DNA from 3 places in the Lysinibacillus irui genome. Region 2 is predicted to be linked to each of the others. Evidence: a T-box and tRNA genes for the amino acid it is inferred to sense, from the RefSeq annotation. Region 2 holds a T-box; the other regions hold tRNA genes.
What was found. The T-box of region 2 lies ahead of metG (methionine--tRNA ligase). A T-box ahead of a tRNA ligase gene usually reads a tRNA of that ligase, here a tRNA-Met.
Positions count from the first base shown of each region.

Region 1 (6,578 bases), 360 kb from region 2:
GCCATTTTTAAACGTTTTTCTTACTGCATCGATTGTAAATAACGTCATGATTAAGCCTCCCCTTGTTGTATAGCTTGTAACGGTTCAATTTTTTTAATTTGTAGCCCTGACAATGTCGCTCCGATAAAACCAATGATGAGGAACACCATGGATAATTGTGTTGTTGTACCAAATGTTAAGGTGAAGGGCATTCCTTTGGGAGCAACTACATTGAAAACCTGGCTAAGACTGACTGATACCACAAGTGATAGAGCTGTAATAATAACCATTTGAGTCCAAATCATTTTGAACAACCTACTTGTTTTTAAACCAATTGCTTTTAAAATGCCGTACAAACCAATTTTTTGTACATTCATCATATAGAAGAAAATAGCGAATAGCATGCCGCTAATCACAACTAAAAACCAAATGATCATGTTTAAGGACAACTGTTCCGCATTATAGCTAGGAATAGTATTGAGAAATTCTTTATTGCTATATGCCTGAAGCTCATTAATGTCCTCTGCTCCGCTGTTTGGTACAAAAATTAGCTGCATATCTTTTACTCGGTACATTTCCTGGTAGGCCTCTTTACTAATATAAGCGACAGGCGAATGACTAAATTTCTTTTGCTCTACAAACCCTTTGACAATAAATTCTCCACTGTATTGATTATTCGTCAATACGTCACCAATCTGAATCCCTTTTTCCTGCAACGAGCTATCTAAAATAACCTCACCTTGATGTACATTTTTAAACAGTGTGGATTCCGTAGATGAAACAAAAGCAACACTCTGCTGTTTATCGTCCTTATCATTTAAAAAGCCCATTTGAATCGAAAAAGCCACTGCCTCTTTCTCTTTACCCATTACCTCCTGCTGAAGATTGCTATCGATTCTCGAAAGATTAAACGTACCCTCTGCATCCTCAGCCATGTAAAAATGTCCCTTTGGTAAATCTTTAATTAATGCTGCATTATCTTGTGACAGGCCATTTGCCAAACCTGAAATAATAAATGTTAAAAAGCTTACTAGAAAAATAATGGAGCCCAAAATTAAAAACCGTACTTTATTCTTCTTTATTTCCTTCCAGGCAAGATTCATCCTTAACCCCTCCATTTCGTTGATACCCATATCTTAAAATTGTTAAATGAACGGAGAATGAACTAATATAAAAAAGACATAGAAAACAAAAAACCACTCAAAGATATTTTTATCCTTTAGAGTGGTTGAAGGTTTATTAATTTTTTAAAAAAATTCATATAATCCATTTTTAAAATAGTTGTATTCACTTTCGTCTATTAACTTTACGCCATACCCTTCATAAAAAATTTGTTTATCTATTTCTGTTTCAAATGCCCATGGCTTAGGACGAACTGCTAAAGCAACATCATATCGTGGGTCACCCCATGCTCCAGCGCTCCAATCAATTATTCCCGAAATCCTCCGATTATGTACAAGTACATTATCAATTGTGAAATCACCATGAATAAAGGTTTGCTGAGTTATCTTTGGTTTGTGTCTCTTCAACCTACTTAACAATTCAGCTGTGCCATCTACTTTATAATTTTTCATATTAAACTCAGCTTGTTCTAGCATATCGTCTATCCATGCTGTGTCCTTTATTAACTCCTCTGGACATGGAGTTGAATGAATGGCAGATAGCAACTTTCCAAAGTTAAATAGTATTTCATGTCTATTTTCTGTATTACCCTCTTTTTCTAGAGCGCTTCTAACGGTGTCGCCTTCTAAATATGCCATTAAAGCCCATGACTGATTTTGTAATGGTTGTTCGATAAAATAATATAGCCTCGGAGTAAGTAAAGCAGATGCTGCTAGATTTTTAAGTACCCATGCTTCTTTCGATAACCAAGCACAGAATGGCATTCCTTTTGCTCTTTTTAAAACGAATGTCCCTCTTTTAGAATTAAGAATTCCTACATCCGATGTATGTCCCTGTCTAGGAAAATGAATATTAATAACTGCTCCGACATACTCGACGATCTCTTTAGGTATTTCGTTTAGTTGTATGGGTTTCAAAATTTTCAACACCTCAGCTTTGATGTATTAACTTCTACTTTACCATCTATAAATTCAATTCTTTGTTATCTTTTCCTTTCTATGCAACAACATTTTTGTATGGTCCACAATGTTAGAGTTGTAATTGAAAGAATAATTATTGGGATAGTTAAATATCATATAAAAATAAGAGAATCCTTTTGAATAGAAGGTTAAAGTGTAGCGAGTATAAGGCTTCTTAAAAGTAATATGTAAACTTTCCTTTTATATAAGCATTGCTGCTTCCTCATAAGCTCTTGGTGGAAGTCGCTATCTCAAAATGTTTTTTAGCATTTCAATTATTTTCTTTTAACCTTATGCATTTATAGTTTCATAGCGTTTTTATATACTTTATGAGGTTATCAATATTTTGCGAATTATATTCCTCCTCTGACAAAAGATAGTAACCACTTTTCGAAAAATCAATGTGACTAAGTAAACTTTTTAAATATGGAGAAATCAAAACTAATACGCCATCATTTTCTAATAATTCCTCTGGAGATTCATACCCATGAGTTACTTCTACATTAAAAGTACTCAAATTATTTTCTTTTAGTGAATCTTCTATGGTTTTTTTCAGTCTCGATGACCTTTTTTTCAAAAAGAATCCTTCTCGATCTAAACCAGTTGCAAATCCTCTAAACCCCATTGCTAATTTTGGATAAATATAAATCGTTTTCATTATAATCATCCTTTCAAAAAAATTATAATCCTTTTAATACTAATCATAAATTTTCTCCAACTTCTATTTTATGTAATATTCATTCATATATTCATTATATTTCCATTTTATTATATCATGTATAGAACATTAGAGACATGATTATAGCTGTGTTAAGTAAATTCATACTGTCCCTTAAATAGCTCTCTTGCTTTTACTAGGTTTAAAATCTAGACTAAGATTAGAAGAATTGTTGGAACCTCTCATAAAACCTTTTTTTAGATAATGAGCTTGTGTAAACATAATCAATTCTACTCGTTTTCGATCGTATTCCTAGGAAATACAAAAAGCTCACAAACCTTGATAGTACAAGGTTTGTGAGCTTTCTAAACTTACTAAATGTAACGTATATATAACGTAATGATACCGGTGGTCGGGGTCGAACCGACACTCCAAAGGAACACGATTTTGAGTCGTGCGCGTCTGCCAATTCCGCCACACCGGCATAATGGAGATAAAAAAAATCGGATAAACCGATTATCAGATAAAATATGGAGGCGGCAACCGGATTTGAACCGGTGATAAGGGTGTTGCAGACCCGTGCCTTACCACTTGGCTATGCCGCCATCATATTGGAGCGGAAGACGAGGTTCGAACTCGCGACCCCCACCTTGGCAAGGTGGTGTTCTACCACTGAACTACTTCCGCAAAAATGGCTGGGGTACTAGGATTCGAACCTAGGCATGACGGAATCAAAATCCGTTGCCTTACCGCTTGGCTATACCCCAACAATGGGGCGACTGATGGGAATCGAACCCACGAATGCCGGAACCACAATCCGGTGCGTTAACCACTTCGCCACAATCGCCATAAAATTAATTGGCAGGGGCAGTAGGAATCGAACCCACACCAAAGGTTTTGGAGACCTCTATTCTACCGTTGAACTATGCCCCTATAGTAAAAAAAACTGGTGGAGGGGGACGGATTCGAACCGCCGAACCCTAAGGAGCGGATTTACAGTCCGCCGCGTTTAGCCACTTCGCTACCCCTCCGGAAAAATGGTGCCGGCTATAGGAATCGAACCCACGACCTACTGATTACAAGTCAGTTGCTCTACCTGCTGAGCTAAACCGGCAAAAAAATATGGTGGGTCAGGACGGAATCGAACCGCCGACACTTAGAGCTTCAATCTAATGCTCTACCAACTGAGCTACTGACCCATATTTAAAAAAATAAATGGCGGTCCCGACCGGGATCGAACCGGCGATCTCCTGCGTGACAGGCAGGCATGTTAACCGCTACACCACGGGACCATTTGGTTGCGGGGGCCGGATTTGAACCAACGACCTTCGGGTTATGAGCCCGACGAGCTACCACTGCTCCACCCCGCGATAATACTATGTTGTTATGAAAAATATGGTGGAGGATGACGGGCTCGAACCGCCGACCCTCTGCTTGTAAGGCAGATGCTCTCCCAGCTGAGCTAATCCTCCATCTGGGTATTTAAATGGTGACCCCTACGGGATTCGAACCCGTGTTACCGCCGTGAAAGGGCGGTGTCTTAACCACTTGACCAAGGGGCCTTCGTTTGGAATAAATCAAAGTGCTGGCGGAGAGTAAGGGATTTGAACCCTTGAGACAGTGTTAACCGCCTACACGATTTCCAATCGTGCTCCTTCGGCCACTCGGACAACTCTCCAAGAATGGCTCCGAAGGCAGGACTCGAACCTGCGACAACCTGATTAACAGTCAGGTGCTACTACCAACTGAGCTACTTCGGAATAATTTTAGTATATAGCCTAGCGATGTCCTACTCTCACAGGGGGAAGCCCCCAACTACCATCGGCGCTAAAGAGCTTAACTTCCGTGTTCGGTATGGGAACGGGTGTGACCTCTTTGCCATCATCACTAGACTATTTGAAAGACAATACCTATTATAACATATTTTATCAAAATTACAAGTATATTATAATATTTTATTCTTTCAAAACTGGATAAACGTGCATTGACTGCTTCAAACAATTTGGTTAAGTCCTCGATCGATTAGTATTCGTCAGCTCCATGTGTCACCACACTTCCACCTCGAACCTATCTACCTCATCGTCTTTGAGGGATCTTACTTACTTGCGTAATGGGAAATCTCATCTTGAGGGGGGCTTCATGCTTAGATGCTTTCAGCACTTATCCCGTCCACACATAGCTACCCAGCGATGCCTTTGGCAAGACAACTGGTACACCAGCGGTGTGTCCATCCCGGTCCTCTCGTACTAAGGACAGCTCCTCTCAAATTTCCTACGCCCACGACGGATAGGGACCGAACTGTCTCACGACGTTCTGAACCCAGCTCGCGTACCGCTTTAATGGGCGAACAGCCCAACCCTTGGGACCGACTACAGCCCCAGGATGCGATGAGCCGACATCGAGGTGCCAAACCTCCCCGTCGATGTGGACTCTTGGGGGAGATAAGCCTGTTATCCCCGGGGTAGCTTTTATCCGTTGAGCGATGGCCCTTCCATGCGGAACCACCGGATCACTAAGCCCGTCTTTCGACCCTGCTCGACTTGTAGGTCTCGCAGTCAAGCTCCCTTGTGCCTTTACACTCTACGAATGATTTCCAACCATTCTGAGGGAACCTTTGGGCGCCTCCGTTACCTTTTAGGAGGCGACCGCCCCAGTCAAACTGTCCGCCTGACACTGTCTCCTGCCCCGCTAAGGGGCATGGGTTAGAATTTCAATACAACCAGGGTAGTATCCCACCGACGCCTCCTTCGAAGCTGGCGCTCCGAGATCTCTGGCTCCTACCTATCCTGTACAAGTTGTACCAAAATTCAATATCAGGCTACAGTAAAGCTCCACGGGGTCTTTCCGTCCTGTCGCGGGTAACCTGCATCTTCACAGGTACTATAATTTCACCGAGTCTCTCGTTGAGACAGTGCCCAGATCGTTACGCCTTTCGTGCGGGTCGGAACTTACCCGACAAGGAATTTCGCTACCTTAGGACCGTTATAGTTACGGCCGCCGTTTACTGGGGCTTCAATTCGCAGCTTCGCTTGCGCTAACCACTCCTCTTAACCTTCCAGCACCGGGCAGGCGTCAGCCCCTATACGTCACCTTACGGTTTTGCAGAGACCTGTGTTTTTGCTAAACAGTCGCCTGGGCCTATTCACTGCGGCTCTCATGCGCTTGCACGCTCAAGAGCACCCCTTCTCCCGAAGTTACGGGGTCATTTTGCCGAGTTCCTTAACGAGAGTTCTCTCGCACACCTTAGGATTCTCTCCTCGACTACCTGTGTCGGTTTGCGGTACGGGCACCTCTCACCTCGATAGAGGCTTTTCTTGGCAGTGTGAAATCAGGAACTTCGTCCATACGGACTCGCCATCACAGCTCAACGTTACAGTGTGCGGATTTGCCTACACACACGCCTTACTGCTTGGACGCGCATAACCAACAGCGCGCTTACCCTATCCTACTGCGTCCCCCCATTTCTCAAACGGTGAGGAGGTGGTACAGGAATATCAACCTGTTGTCCATCGCCTACGCCTGTCGGCCTCGGCTTAGGTCCCGACTAACCCTGAGCGGACGAGCCTTCCTCAGGAAACCTTAGTCATACGGTGGACGGGATTCTCACCCGTCTTTCGCTACTCATACCGGCATTCTCACTTCTAAGCGCTCCACCAGTCCTTCCGGTCTGACTTCAACGCACTTAGAACGCTCTCCTACCACTGACATCGTAGATGTCAATCCACAGCTTCGGTGAATCGTTTAGCCCCGATACATTTTCGGCGCAGCGTCACTCGACCAGTGAGCTATTACGCACTCTTTAAATGATGGCTGCTTCTAAGCCAACATCCTGGTTGTCTGTGCAACGCCACATCCTTTTC
Region 1 covers NZ_CP113527.1:3,739,143-3,745,720, forward strand. The annotation lists gene OU989_RS18830 (ABC transporter ATP-binding protein) at 1-48, opposite strand, end outside; gene OU989_RS18835 (ABC transporter permease) at 51-1,082, opposite strand; gene OU989_RS18840 (phosphotransferase family protein) at 1,227-2,018, opposite strand; gene OU989_RS18845 (hypothetical protein) at 2,368-2,718, opposite strand; tRNA gene OU989_RS18850 (tRNA-Leu) at 3,122-3,202, opposite strand; tRNA gene OU989_RS18855 (tRNA-Cys) at 3,250-3,323, opposite strand; tRNA gene OU989_RS18860 (tRNA-Gly) at 3,331-3,405, opposite strand; tRNA gene OU989_RS18865 (tRNA-Gln) at 3,411-3,485, opposite strand; tRNA gene OU989_RS18870 (tRNA-His) at 3,490-3,565, opposite strand; tRNA gene OU989_RS18875 (tRNA-Trp) at 3,578-3,651, opposite strand; tRNA gene OU989_RS18880 (tRNA-Tyr) at 3,666-3,749, opposite strand; tRNA gene OU989_RS18885 (tRNA-Thr) at 3,757-3,832, opposite strand; tRNA gene OU989_RS18890 (tRNA-Phe) at 3,842-3,917, opposite strand; tRNA gene OU989_RS18895 (tRNA-Asp) at 3,935-4,010, opposite strand; tRNA gene OU989_RS18900 (tRNA-Met) at 4,014-4,088, opposite strand; tRNA gene OU989_RS18905 (tRNA-Val) at 4,115-4,190, opposite strand; tRNA gene OU989_RS18910 (tRNA-Glu) at 4,206-4,280, opposite strand; tRNA gene OU989_RS18915 (tRNA-Ser) at 4,305-4,396, opposite strand; tRNA gene OU989_RS18920 (tRNA-Asn) at 4,402-4,478, opposite strand; rRNA gene rrf (5S ribosomal RNA) at 4,495-4,610, opposite strand; rRNA gene OU989_RS18930 (23S ribosomal RNA) at 4,721-6,578, opposite strand, start outside.
Region 1: it has a tRNA-Met gene. The T-box ahead of metG (methionine--tRNA ligase) is inferred to sense a tRNA for this amino acid. The anticodon was not compared.

Region 2 (6,578 bases):
AAGCTCCTTGTGAAAGCATCCACTTCTCATTGCGCTTGGCAATGACTACTTCTGTCAGTCTTTGTAGAATGACAAGAGTTAAAATTAGATAGAAGATCATGTTACTCCCTCCAGTTTAATAATACAGCTTCTGCACAAAAACCAGGGCCAAGAGCGACGAGTAAACCTGTATCCTCCACTTGTCCTTCATGTAGCATAAATTGCTCTAATACATATAACACTGTTGGTGATGACATGTTGCCATGGTGGCGTAATATTTCCCGAGAAATGTCGGTTTTTTGGGAAGAAAGATAAAGTGTGTCCTCATATGCTTGTAATACTTTTTTTCCTCCAGGATGAGCAATGAAATGAGTAAGTTGTTCGCTGTACATTCCTTGTTCCATTAAAAATTGTTCAATGAAAGGTCCTAGCCAATTGGTGATAATGGCAGGAATACTTTTTTGAAAGATGACATGGAGCCCATTATTTTTAACATCCCATCCCATGACACTTTCTGAATCTGGCATCCATTTAGAGCCTGTAGCTAGAATAGTAGGGGACGGAACTTTTGTGTCTATTGCTATTTCATCTCCGCAAATGAGAATACAAGCGGCACCATCTGCAAAAAGTGATGCACCGATTAAATTACTTTTAGAATAATCATTTGGCTGAAAAGTGAGGCTACATAACTCAACACAAACAACAAGCACCTTCGAATGGGGATGTGCTTTACAAAAATCATAAGCTCTACTAATTCCAGCTGCTCCACCTGCGCAGCCAAGCCCCCAAAGTGGAATACGTTTAAGTCGATCTGAAAAGGTAAGCTTGTTCATAACACGCGCATCAATGCTAGGTGTTGAAATGCCCGTACTACTAACAAAAATAATGGCATCAATTTCTTCGGGAGAAATTGGGGAAAATAAAAAGGCGTTATTTTCTAAACACGCTTGGATGACGTTCACGCTATATTGTGTAGCTAATTCAATATATAATTCGTTACGTTCCTCAAAAGAGTGATTCGTACGATGCCATTCTGGTGGTACACAAAAATGTCGTGTGTCGATACCACCATTTTCAAAAACCTTTAAATATCGCTCTAGTTTTGGGATTTTTGCATAGAAAAGCTCTTTCGTTAGTTCCTCTGCATTTGCTTGCTGTAATGTGTAGGGCGGTTGATGTGTGCTAATAGAAATGATTTTAGGCAATCCAACATCTCCTCGCAGTTAGTGGTCTTGTTCATTCTATGCGTTGAGGATTGGAATAAATGCTTATAAAATTGGAATTGACAATTTCTGAAAATTTAGCTATATTAATAACAACAAAATGGAAAGTAGGTGATGTGACATGATGAATAGATCTGTTTTTAGTGAACTGCAATTCGGTTTGTTCAATTTCACACGCCTAAACTATACAACATGACACCGTGCTATAGCTCGGAGTATTTGTGTACCTTTTAAACGTGCCTGTGAAACCTTGTAACTGCCGAATTGCAGATACAAGGTTTTTTTATCGTGGTCCCAAATTGCTGAACCGCGATATAGCCTATGGTGTAAGTGTCAATTGCAATTACGCTAAAAGGCATCATGATATGTACGTTTAGGAGGAAATTAAATTGAAATTAACAACATTAGGTTTTACAACTTATTTTGAAGAGCAAATGATAGAAATGAAAAAACAGCCAAAACTGAAAAACTGTGTGCCTGCAAGGGTTATCTTAGAACATAAACATTCTTATCGTGTGTTGGCCGAAGAGGGAGAATGGCTAGCGACAATTGCTGGTCATTATGCCTATACGTCTTTAGCTCGTGAGGACTATCCTGCGGTTGGTGATTGGTTACTAGTAGAGAAAATGCCAGGTGAGGAACGAGCGATCATTCATCAATTATTCCAGCGCAAGTCTGTCTTTTCACGTAAAGTGGCAGGTCAAGAAATTCAAGAGCAGATTGTCGCATCGAATGTCGATATTGTATTACTTGTTATGAGCTTGAATGCGGATTTTAATATTCGACGTATGGAACGCTATTTAGTGGCCGCATGGGATTCAGGTGCAAAGCCTGTTATTGTACTGACAAAAGCGGATTTATGTGAGGATGTTGCAAGCCTAGTTCAAGAAGTGGAGACCGTGGCATTTGGCGTAGATATTTTTGTAACGAGTGCTTTATCTGGTGAAGGATTAATGGAGATTCAGGCATTATTTCAAGAAGGAGTGACGGGGGCGTTACTGGGCTCTTCAGGGGCAGGTAAATCAACATTAACGAATGCATTATGTGGAGAAATGCTGATGAAGGTAGCGGGTATTCGTGAGGATGATGCTAAAGGACGTCATACAACGACACATCGAGAGTTAGTAATGTTACCTACTGGAGGCTGTTTGATTGATACGCCAGGAATGCGAGAACTTCAATTATGGGATCAAGGTGATAGCTTGGCGTCGAGCTTTCAAGATATTGAAGAACTAGCAACAGCTTGCCGCTATCGTGATTGCACCCATCAAACAGAGCCTTATTGTGCAGTACAGCAAGCTATTATAGATGGTGATTTGGACCAATATCGTCTGCAGAGCTACTTTAAGCTACAACGAGAATTGGCTTATATCGAACGTAAAACAAATGCCCAGGCAAAGCTTGAGGAACAGCGTAAGTGGAAGCAAATTACAAAGGGATTGAAAAAAAGAAATAAATAATCATTAGGAGCACTTCTATGACAGTTCAACATATCAATCATTTACTATTTTCGGTTTCTAATTTAGAGGAATCCATCGCTTTTTATGAAAATGTTTTCGATGCTAAGCTATTAGTAAAGGGGAAGACTACAGCCTATTTTGATGTAAATGGGCTGTGGCTTGCCCTTAATGTAGAAAAGGATATACCCCGCAATGATATCCAGCATTCCTACACACATATTGCCTTTACAATCTCTGAGGATGACTTTGATCAAATGTATGATAGATTAGTGCAATTAAAGGTTAATATTTTAGCAGGTAGAGAAAGAGACGAAAAGGATAAAAAATCGATTTACTTTACGGACCTTGATGGCCATAAATTTGAATTTCATACGGGAACTTTGCAAGACCGTTTGAGTTATTATAAGAAGGAAAAGCTGCATATGGAGTTTTTTGATCATTAATCAAGGAGTGATTCAATGAATAAAGCGTTTATTTTTGATATGGACGGTACATTATTTCAAACCAATCTCATTTTAGAGCCTGCACTTGATGCAACATTTGATGTACTACGTTCAAAGGGCTTATGGCAGGGAGAAACGCCAATAGAAAAGTATCGAGAAATTATGGGTGTACCATTACCTGTTGTCTGGGAAACATTATGTCCTATGCATTCGGTAGAAATACGTGAAGAGAGTAATGTCTTATTTCATGTAAAGTTGATTGAGCAAATACGTAATCGTAAAGGGGCATTGTATCCACATGCTGAACAAGCCCTTGCAGTATTGTCAGAGAATTATCCGTTATACATAGCGAGTAATGGGCAGGTTGACTATTTACAGGCAATTGTTGAAACATATCAATTAGGACGCTTTATAAAGGGAATCTATAGCATTCAATCTATTGCAAGTGGTCATAAATCCGAATTGGTCAAAAAGGTAATAATTGAAAATGGAGTACAGGACGGAGCAGTAGTAGGAGATCGATCTTCTGATATTCAGGCTGCACATGACAATCAGCTACTGTCGATAGGCGTTCGTTTTGACTTTGCGCAAGATAACGAATTAGCGAAGGCCGATATTGTCATAGAGGATTTAACAGCATTATTAAACATAACGCTAGATTAATTACCTACAAACATTCCTCCCTCAACTTTTGGTGAAGGGCTGCTATAACGACAATCATTGCAATCTCGCACAAGAAAGAGTAAAATAGTGCCAATCCTATAAGAAAAGCATTGAAAAGGAAAAGTAAATTGGACTAGCATTTTGTAGAGAGCCTCTGTTGGTGGAAATGAGGTAAATGACCCCTTTTGAAAATGACCTTTGAGCTTCGTACCGAAAGCTTTTTAGCAAGTAGATTACGACGAGATGGGCACTCGTTACAACAGCGGCAGTATCTTTTATTTATTGAATGAGACGTACTGATAGAGGCAAATAGTGTGAGCTATTTGTAAATATAGGTGGTAACACGGGTATACTCGTCCTAATCAGATTTGATTAGGGCGATTTTTTTTACCATTTTTTATGTGAGGGGAGCAATTTAGAATGACAATTGTTATTGGAGGAGCTTGGCCGTATGCAAATGGCTCTTTGCATTTAGGTCATGTTGCCGCATTATTACCAGGTGATATTTTGGCTAGATATTACCGACAAAAAGGCGAGCAGGTGTTATATGTATCGGGCAGTGATTGTAATGGCACGCCTATTTCAATTCGTGCAGCACAAGAAAATACTACAACAGAGGCTATTGCCAATCATTATCATGATGAATTTACAAGATGTTTCAATGACTTAGGATTTACTTATGATTTATACACAAGAACGGACGCAGAGCATCATCATGAATCGGTTAAGGCTTTATTTTTACAGCTGCTTGCTAACAATTTCTTATACAAGAAAAAAAGTGAACAGGCTTACTGTGAGACAGATAAGCAATTTTTACCGGATCGTTTTGTCGAAGGGATATGCCCGAATTGTGGTGCGAAGGCAAGAGGTGACCAGTGTGATAACTGCTCAGAAATTTTAGATCCGCTAGATTTAATTGATAAGCGCTGCAAAATTTGTGGGAATGAGCCAGTGATTAGAGAGACAGAACATTTTTATTTTACCTTTAGTCAATTTCAAGGAAGGCTCGAGTCTTATTTAGCGGAAGCAAAGGCAGAAAAGCGTTGGCGGGATAATGCTATAGGATTGACGGAGCGCTATTTGGCAGAGGGAGTCCCTGACCGAGCGGTAACAAGGGATTTACCAAATGGTATAGATGTTCCAGTGCCTGGCTTTGAGGGGAAAAAGATATATGTTTGGATTGAAGCAGTTGCAGGGTATTTAACAGCCAGTCTAGAATGGGCAAAAGAGCATCAAATAGCAATAGAAGACTTATGGAATGAAGAAACCATTTCGTATTATGTCCATGGTAAAGATAATATTCCTTTCCATACGGTTATTTGGCCTGCAATTTTAATGGGAATCGGAGCTAAGGCTTTACCAACACATATCGTATCGAATGAATATTTAACATTAGAAAAACGCAAATTATCTACTAGTCAAAATTGGGCTGTGTGGGTACCTTATATTCTAAGTCGCTATGATGTAGATTCTATTCGTTACTTTTTAACAATAAATGCGCCAGAAAACCGTGATACTGATTTTTCATGGCGCGAATTTATTTATAGCCATAACGGTGAACTACTAGGAGCCTATGGTAATTTTGTGAACCGTACATTGAAGTTTATTGAGAAATCATTCTCTTGTCAGGTGCCACAAGCGGAAGTGGATAGCGACATTCGTAAACAAACGATTCAGCTATTTAATGAAGCTGGTACTCATATAGAGGCTGGTCATTTCAAACAGGCGTTAGAGACTATTTTTGAGTATATTCGAGGGGCTAATCGCTATTTTGACGAACAACAGCCATGGCTACAGGTAAAAGAAAATGTGAAGGCTGGCAATCATACATTAGCAACCTGCGTCTATATTATTGCTAATCTAGGCCAGCTACTACATCCGTTTCTACCGTTTTCAGCTGAGAAAATAAGAAACATGTTAGGCATCAATGATATGATGTGGCATGAACAAGTGGAACTGCCTGCAATCATTCAAGATGTGACGCCATTGTTTGAACGTCTAGATGTAGAGCGAATTGATGAGGAGTATCAAAAATTAGTGAGGGACAGTCTCTAGCATCAAAAAGCAGTATGACTCTTAAAGCCATACTGCTCTCTTCTATTATTTAATTCATCACAGGTGTTAATTTTGCCACGACAATGCTATTGATGGCATTAATATAGGCAAGGGCGCTTGCCTTTAATATATCTGTATCTGCTGCTTTAGCAATATACTTTTCACCTGCATGCTCAATCGTAATTTTTACTTTACCTAAAGCTTCTTTGCCTCGTGAGACACTATTGATATTGTACTCCACAAGCTTTACATCAATGTTTGTAATTTCTGCAATGGCTGAATATAAAGCATCAATTGGGCCAGAGCCCACTGCACTTGCTTTAAACACCTCGCCACCTTTACAGATCTTAACACTTGCAGAAGGGAAGCTTGCATTGCTGACGACTTGTAGATCTTCGAAATCAAAGAATTGGTCACTGTAGTGTGTAGCGTTCTTATTGTTGGCATCATGCTTTTCATAATAGCTTTCAACAATAACGTATAAATCGTGATCGTATACTTCTTTTTTTGCATCGGCTAGCTTTAAGAAGCCTTCAAAAATCCCTTCAAATTCATCTGTTGAAAGATTAGAAAACCCTAATTTTTCAAGAGCATTTTTTACGGCATGACGACCAGAACGAGCTGTTAGTACTAGCTCCATATCATCAAGACCTACGTCTTCGGGATGGACAATTTCATAAGCATCACGAGATTTTAGCAACCCATCTTGATGGATACCAGAAGAATGAGCAAATGCATTATCTCCTGTAATGGCT
Region 2 covers NZ_CP113527.1:4,101,188-4,107,765, reverse strand. The annotation lists gene OU989_RS20640 (isoprenylcysteine carboxyl methyltransferase family protein) at 1-100, opposite strand, end outside; gene OU989_RS20635 (type III polyketide synthase) at 102-1,184, opposite strand; gene rsgA (ribosome small subunit-dependent GTPase A) at 1,592-2,662, shown strand; gene fosM (FosM family fosfomycin resistance protein) at 2,680-3,105, shown strand; gene OU989_RS20620 (HAD hydrolase-like protein) at 3,121-3,768, shown strand; T-box leader at 3,870-4,132, shown strand; gene metG (methionine--tRNA ligase) at 4,189-5,823, shown strand; gene OU989_RS20610 (2-isopropylmalate synthase) at 5,873-6,578, opposite strand, start outside.

Region 3 (6,578 bases), 690 kb from region 2:
GGTGATAGCGTGCCTTTTGTAGAATGAACCGGCGAGTTACGATTACGTGCAAGGTTAAGCTTTAGAAGGCGGAGCCGCAGCGAAAGCGAGTCTGAATAGGGCGAAATAGTACGTGGTCGTAGACCCGAAACCAGGTGATCTACCCATGTCCAGGGTGAAGGTAAGGTAACACTTACTGGAGGCCCGAACCCACGCACGTTGAAAAGTGCGGGGATGAGGTGTGGGTAGCGGAGAAATTCCAATCGAACTTGGAGATAGCTGGTTCTCTCCGAAATAGCTTTAGGGCTAGCCTCGTGATGAGAATACTGGAGGTAGAGCACTGTTTGGACTAGGGGGCCATCCCGGTTTACCGAATTCAGACAAACTCCGAATGCCAGATATTTATACACGGGAGTCAGACTGCGAGTGATAAGATCCGTAGTCAAAAGGGAAACAGCCCAGACCACCAGCTAAGGTCCCAAAGTAATCGTTAAGTGGAAAAGGATGTGGCGTTGCACAGACAACCAGGATGTTGGCTTAGAAGCAGCCATCATTTAAAGAGTGCGTAATAGCTCACTGGTCGAGTGACGCTGCGCCGAAAATGTATCGGGGCTAAACGATTCACCGAAGCTGTGGATTGACATCTACGATGTCAGTGGTAGGAGAGCGTTCTAAGTGCGTTGAAGTCAGACCGGAAGGACTGGTGGAGCGCTTAGAAGTGAGAATGCCGGTATGAGTAGCGAAAGACGGGTGAGAATCCCGTCCACCGTATGACTAAGGTTTCCTGAGGAAGGCTCGTCCGCTCAGGGTTAGTCGGGACCTAAGCCGAGGCCGACAGGCGTAGGCGATGGACAACAGGTTGATATTCCTGTACCACCTCCTCACCGTTTGAGAAATGGGGGGACGCAGTAGGATAGGGTAAGCGCGCTGTTGGTTATGCGCGTCCAAGCAGTAAGGCGTGTGTGTAGGCAAATCCGCACACTGTAACGTTGAGCTGTGATGGCGAGTCCGTATGGACGAAGTTCCTGATTTCACACTGCCAAGAAAAGCCTCTATCGAGGTGAGAGGTGCCCGTACCGCAAACCGACACAGGTAGTCGAGGAGAGAATCCTAAGGTGTGCGAGAGAACTCTCGTTAAGGAACTCGGCAAAATGACCCCGTAACTTCGGGAGAAGGGGTGCTCTTGAGCGTGCAAGCGCATGAGAGCCGCAGTGAATAGGCCCAGGCGACTGTTTAGCAAAAACACAGGTCTCTGCAAAACCGTAAGGTGACGTATAGGGGCTGACGCCTGCCCGGTGCTGGAAGGTTAAGAGGAGTGGTTAGCGCAAGCGAAGCTGCGAATTGAAGCCCCAGTAAACGGCGGCCGTAACTATAACGGTCCTAAGGTAGCGAAATTCCTTGTCGGGTAAGTTCCGACCCGCACGAAAGGCGTAACGATCTGGGCACTGTCTCAACGAGAGACTCGGTGAAATTATAGTACCTGTGAAGATGCAGGTTACCCGCGACAGGACGGAAAGACCCCGTGGAGCTTTACTGTAGCCTGATATTGAATTTTGGTACAACTTGTACAGGATAGGTAGGAGCCAGAGATCTCGGAGCGCCAGCTTCGAAGGAGGCGTCGGTGGGATACTACCCTGGTTGTATTGAAATTCTAACCCATGCCCCTTAGCGGGGCAGGAGACAGTGTCAGGCGGACAGTTTGACTGGGGCGGTCGCCTCCTAAAAGGTAACGGAGGCGCCCAAAGGTTCCCTCAGAATGGTTGGAAATCATTCGTAGAGTGTAAAGGCACAAGGGAGCTTGACTGCGAGACCTACAAGTCGAGCAGGGTCGAAAGACGGGCTTAGTGATCCGGTGGTTCCGCATGGAAGGGCCATCGCTCAACGGATAAAAGCTACCCCGGGGATAACAGGCTTATCTCCCCCAAGAGTCCACATCGACGGGGAGGTTTGGCACCTCGATGTCGGCTCATCGCATCCTGGGGCTGTAGTCGGTCCCAAGGGTTGGGCTGTTCGCCCATTAAAGCGGTACGCGAGCTGGGTTCAGAACGTCGTGAGACAGTTCGGTCCCTATCCGTCGTGGGCGTAGGAAATTTGAGAGGAGCTGTCCTTAGTACGAGAGGACCGGGATGGACACACCGCTGGTGTACCAGTTGTCTTGCCAAAGGCATCGCTGGGTAGCTATGTGTGGACGGGATAAGTGCTGAAAGCATCTAAGCATGAAGCCCCCCTCAAGATGAGATTTCCCATTACGCAAGTAAGTAAGATCCCTCAAAGACGATGAGGTAGATAGGTTCGAGGTGGAAGTGTGGTGACACATGGAGCTGACGAATACTAATCGATCGAGGACTTAACCAAATTGTTTGAAGCAGTCAATGTACGTTTATCCAGTTTTGAAAGAACAACTCTTTCATAAGAGCTTTTATACATACTGTATTTTGAAGCTTAACATATAGGAACTTCTGCTAAGAATGCTATATCCTTATTGTAATGCAGAAGACAGCACATCTACGTGCAAGTCTAGTGATGATGGCAAAGAGGTCACACCCGTTCCCATACCGAACACGGAAGTTAAGCTCTTTAGCGCCGATGGTAGTTGGGGGCTTCCCCCTGTGAGAGTAGGACGTCGCTAGGCATAATACCCAGGAGGATTAGCTCAGCTGGGAGAGCACCTGCCTTACAAGCAGGGGGTCGGCGGTTCGAGCCCGTCATCCTCCACCATATGCCGGTTTAGCTCAGCAGGTAGAGCAACTGACTTGTAATCAGTAGGTCGTGGGTTCGATTCCTATAGCCGGCACCATTTTTTCGAGCCATTAGCTCAGTTGGTAGAGCATCTGACTTTTAATCAGAGGGTCGAAGGTTCGAGTCCTTCATGGCTCACCATTTTGAAATAATAATAAGCGGGTGTGGCGGAATTGGCAGACGCACTAGACTTAGGATCTAGCGCCGCAAGGCGTGGGGGTTCGACTCCCTTCACCCGCACCATTATTTTCATTGCCAGATAAAAAAACTTATGCACATGCGGAAGTAGTTCAGTGGTAGAACACCACCTTGCCAAGGTGGGGGTCGCGAGTTCGAACCTCGTCTTCCGCTCCAAATGTGCCGGGGTGGCGGAACTGGCAGACGCACAGGACTTAAAATCCTGCGGTAGGTGACTACCGTACCGGTTCGATTCCGGTCCTCGGCACCATTTATTATGCGCCCGTAGCTCAATTGGATAGAGCGTCTGACTACGGATCAGAAGGTTATGGGTTCGACTCCTGTCGGGCGCGCCAAAAGAACGAACGGGAAGTAGCTCAGCTTGGTAGAGCACTTGGTTTGGGACCAAGGGGTCGCAGGTTCGAATCCTGTCTTCCCGACCATTTCCTAAAATTATGGGGCCTTAGCTCAGCTGGGAGAGCGCCTGCCTTGCACGCAGGAGGTCAGCGGTTCGATCCCGCTAGGCTCCACCATAGTAAATAACCAGTATAAAGATCCTGGCGGCGTAGCTCAGCTGGCTAGAGCGTACGGTTCATACCCGTAAGGTCGGGGGTTCGATCCCCTCTGCCGCCATCTTAAAGGACCTTTAGCTCAGTTGGTTAGAGCAGACGGCTCATAACCGTCCGGTCGCAGGTTCGAGTCCTGCAAGGTCCACCATTTATATAGTGTAACGGAGGTATACCCAAGTCTGGCTGAAGGGATCGGTCTTGAAAACCGACAGGCGGGTAACACCGCGCGGGGGTTCGAATCCCTCTACCTCCTCCAGTTTTAAATTTTTATAAATGGTGCTTTAAAAACTCGAAACAGAATATCATTATCGCGGGGTGGAGCAGTGGTAGCTCGTCGGGCTCATAACCCGAAGGTCGTTGGTTCAAATCCGGCCCCCGCAACCAAAAGGTCCCGTGGTGTAGCGGTTAACATGCCTGCCTGTCACGCAGGAGATCGCCGGTTCGATCCCGGTCGGGACCGCCATTATTATAATGAAAAACATGAGAAGCAAAAGAGTGAGCAAGCTTAGCATGGACGAAATGGGTCAGTAGCTCAGTTGGTAGAGCATTAGATTGAAGCTCTAAGTGTCGGCGGTTCGATTCCGTCCTGACCCACCATTTATGCGGGTGTAGTTTAATGGTAAAACCTCAGCCTTCCAAGCTGATGTCGTGGGTTCGATTCCCATCACCCGCTCCAAGGGCCTATAGCTCAGCTGGTTAGAGCGCACGCCTGATAAGCGTGAGGTCGATGGTTCGAGTCCATTTAGGCCCACCATTATTCCGAAGTAGCTCAGTTGGTAGTAGCACCTGACTGTTAATCAGGTTGTCGCAGGTTCGAGTCCTGCCTTCGGAGCCATTTTTTATTTGGGGAAGTACTCAAGAGGCTGAAGAGGCGCCCCTGCTAAGGGTGTAGGTCGGGTAACCGGCGCGAGGGTTCAAATCCCTCCTTCTCCGCCATTGGCCCGTTGGTCAAGTGGTTAAGACACCGCCCTTTCACGGCGGTAACACGGGTTCGAATCCCGTACGGGTCATACTAAAAAACAGTAACTGCATTTGCAGCTACTGTTTTTTTTATATTTAGATAGATATATAATTACTCATTATTTAGTGCGCTTTCATCCATATATACTACTTCCCAAATATGCCCATCTACATCTTGGAATCCCCAGCCGTACATAAATCCGTGATCTTGTGGTTTACTGTAAGGTTTACCACCAGAGGCTAGTGCTTTATTTACTAATTGATCTACTTGTTCTCGGTTTTCAGCGGAAAGACATAATATCGCCTCTGCAGAAGTAGCTGTATCTGCAATCTCCTTCTTTGTAAATCCTTTGAATCGTTCTTCTACCATTATTAATGCAAAGATATTTTCGCTAATAATCATTGAAGCTGTTGTTTCATCACTAAATTGTTGATTGAATTCAAAACCTAAGTCTTTAAAAAAGTTGATTGATTTGTTAAGATCTTTTACTGGTAAATTGATAAATATATTTTTCGATTGAAAAGCCATTGATTATCACCTCCAAATCGACATTATCATAGAAAATAAATCCATGTCAATTTCTACAAGTAAATGGATTTCATTTAATTCCCAACATCCTTAATGAAAAAGTATAAGTCATATCAAAAAATGAACGACGTTTTTCATAACTCCTTAACTTTACAAAAAAAGCAGAAATATTGATACAACAACATGTCTGCTTTTAAAATTCTTCTTGTTACCCCCGTACAAGCATTCTTTCAAGTGAGCTAAGTGCTTCAGCGGTAGTATGTTCATCTACTTGTATACGATTATGAGGTTGCCCCTGTTCAATACTTTCAAGACTCCATAGTAAATGTGGAAGGTCTATTCGGTTCATAGTTAGACAAGGACAAAAATTTTCATTTAGCGAAATAATATGTTTATCTGGATGTTGCTTAATGATACGATTGACAAGGTTCATTTCTGTTCCAATGGCCCATGCAGATCCGCTTGGTGCTCGATTGATTGTATCAATAATGTATTTTGTCGAGCCGGCATCATCAGCTGCTGCAACAACTTCACGACTACATTCTGGATGAACAATAATTCTCATTGTGGGATGTTCTTTGCGAATGACTTCCGTATGTTGAACTGTAAACCCCTCATGCACAGAACAATGACCCTTCCACAGAATAACCTGGATGTTTTCAAGTGATTCCTTAGTTTCGAGCATATTTTTATGAGGATTCCAAACGGCCATATTTTCAAGGGGAATACCTAAATCATAGGCGGTATTTCTCCCTAAATGTTGATCGGGTAAAAAGAAAATACGCTGTTTTTGTGTAAATGCCCATTGAACAAGCTCCCTTGCATTCGATGATGTAACACAGGCACCACCATGTCGTCCCGTAAAGGCTTTAATGGCCGCGGTTGAATTGACATAAGTTAGAGGAATAATCGTATCGCCAAAGAGCTGTTGAAGGATTGGCCATGCTTGTTCTGTTTGATAAATATTCGCCATATCAGCCATCGAACAGCCTGCACGCATATCTGGTAAATAGACATGTTGCTGTTTCATTGTCAGCATGTCTGCCGTTTCTGCCATAAAATGTACACCACAAAATACGATATGTTCAGCCTCCTTATTAGCGGCAGATAATTGAGCTAGTTGTAGAGAATCACCAGTTGCATCAGCAAATTGAATAACCTCATCTTTTTGATAATGGTGTCCTGGGATAAAAAGTTTAGAGCCTAATTTTTTCTTTATTGCTAAAATACGAGATTCCATTTCCTCTACGGATAATGTCCGATAATGCTCAGGAAGTAGTGTCGTCTGTTGTAATAAACTAGTGATGGACAAGGGAATGAGCTCCTTTCATTTGAACAAGTGCACTAATATCAAAAGCTTTGACAGAATGGGTTAATGAACCAAGTGAAATCCACTGAACACCTGACTGTGCATAAGCCTTTAAATTATCCAGTGTGATACCCCCTGAAGCTTCTGTTGCAATAGTAGGGGGGACAGAAGGAAGCCAATCTCGAATTTCTTCTGGACTGCGGTTATCAAACATAATGATATCTACTCCAGCAATGATGGCTTCATCTAGCTGTTCCTTTGTTTCAATTTCTACTTCAATTTTCACGGTATGACCGACTTTCTCTCTAGCGGTCTG
Region 3 covers NZ_CP113527.1:3,408,702-3,415,279, reverse strand. The annotation lists rRNA gene OU989_RS17280 (23S ribosomal RNA) at 1-2,334, shown strand, start outside; rRNA gene rrf (5S ribosomal RNA) at 2,496-2,611, shown strand; tRNA gene OU989_RS17270 (tRNA-Val) at 2,622-2,697, shown strand; tRNA gene OU989_RS17265 (tRNA-Thr) at 2,701-2,776, shown strand; tRNA gene OU989_RS17260 (tRNA-Lys) at 2,784-2,859, shown strand; tRNA gene OU989_RS17255 (tRNA-Leu) at 2,877-2,961, shown strand; tRNA gene OU989_RS17250 (tRNA-Gly) at 2,998-3,072, shown strand; tRNA gene OU989_RS17245 (tRNA-Leu) at 3,078-3,166, shown strand; tRNA gene OU989_RS17240 (tRNA-Arg) at 3,175-3,251, shown strand; tRNA gene OU989_RS17235 (tRNA-Pro) at 3,262-3,338, shown strand; tRNA gene OU989_RS17230 (tRNA-Ala) at 3,353-3,428, shown strand; tRNA gene OU989_RS17225 (tRNA-Met) at 3,455-3,528, shown strand; tRNA gene OU989_RS17220 (tRNA-Ile) at 3,536-3,612, shown strand; tRNA gene OU989_RS17215 (tRNA-Ser) at 3,628-3,720, shown strand; tRNA gene OU989_RS17210 (tRNA-Met) at 3,774-3,848, shown strand; tRNA gene OU989_RS17205 (tRNA-Asp) at 3,852-3,927, shown strand; tRNA gene OU989_RS17200 (tRNA-Phe) at 3,986-4,061, shown strand; tRNA gene OU989_RS17195 (tRNA-Gly) at 4,067-4,140, shown strand; tRNA gene OU989_RS17190 (tRNA-Ile) at 4,142-4,218, shown strand; tRNA gene OU989_RS17185 (tRNA-Asn) at 4,223-4,299, shown strand; tRNA gene OU989_RS17180 (tRNA-Ser) at 4,310-4,400, shown strand; tRNA gene OU989_RS17175 (tRNA-Glu) at 4,403-4,474, shown strand; gene OU989_RS17170 (VOC family protein) at 4,537-4,953, opposite strand; gene nadA (quinolinate synthase NadA) at 5,162-6,265, opposite strand; gene nadC (carboxylating nicotinate-nucleotide diphosphorylase) at 6,252-6,578, opposite strand, start outside.
Region 3: it has a tRNA-Met gene. The T-box ahead of metG (methionine--tRNA ligase) is inferred to sense a tRNA for this amino acid. The anticodon was not compared.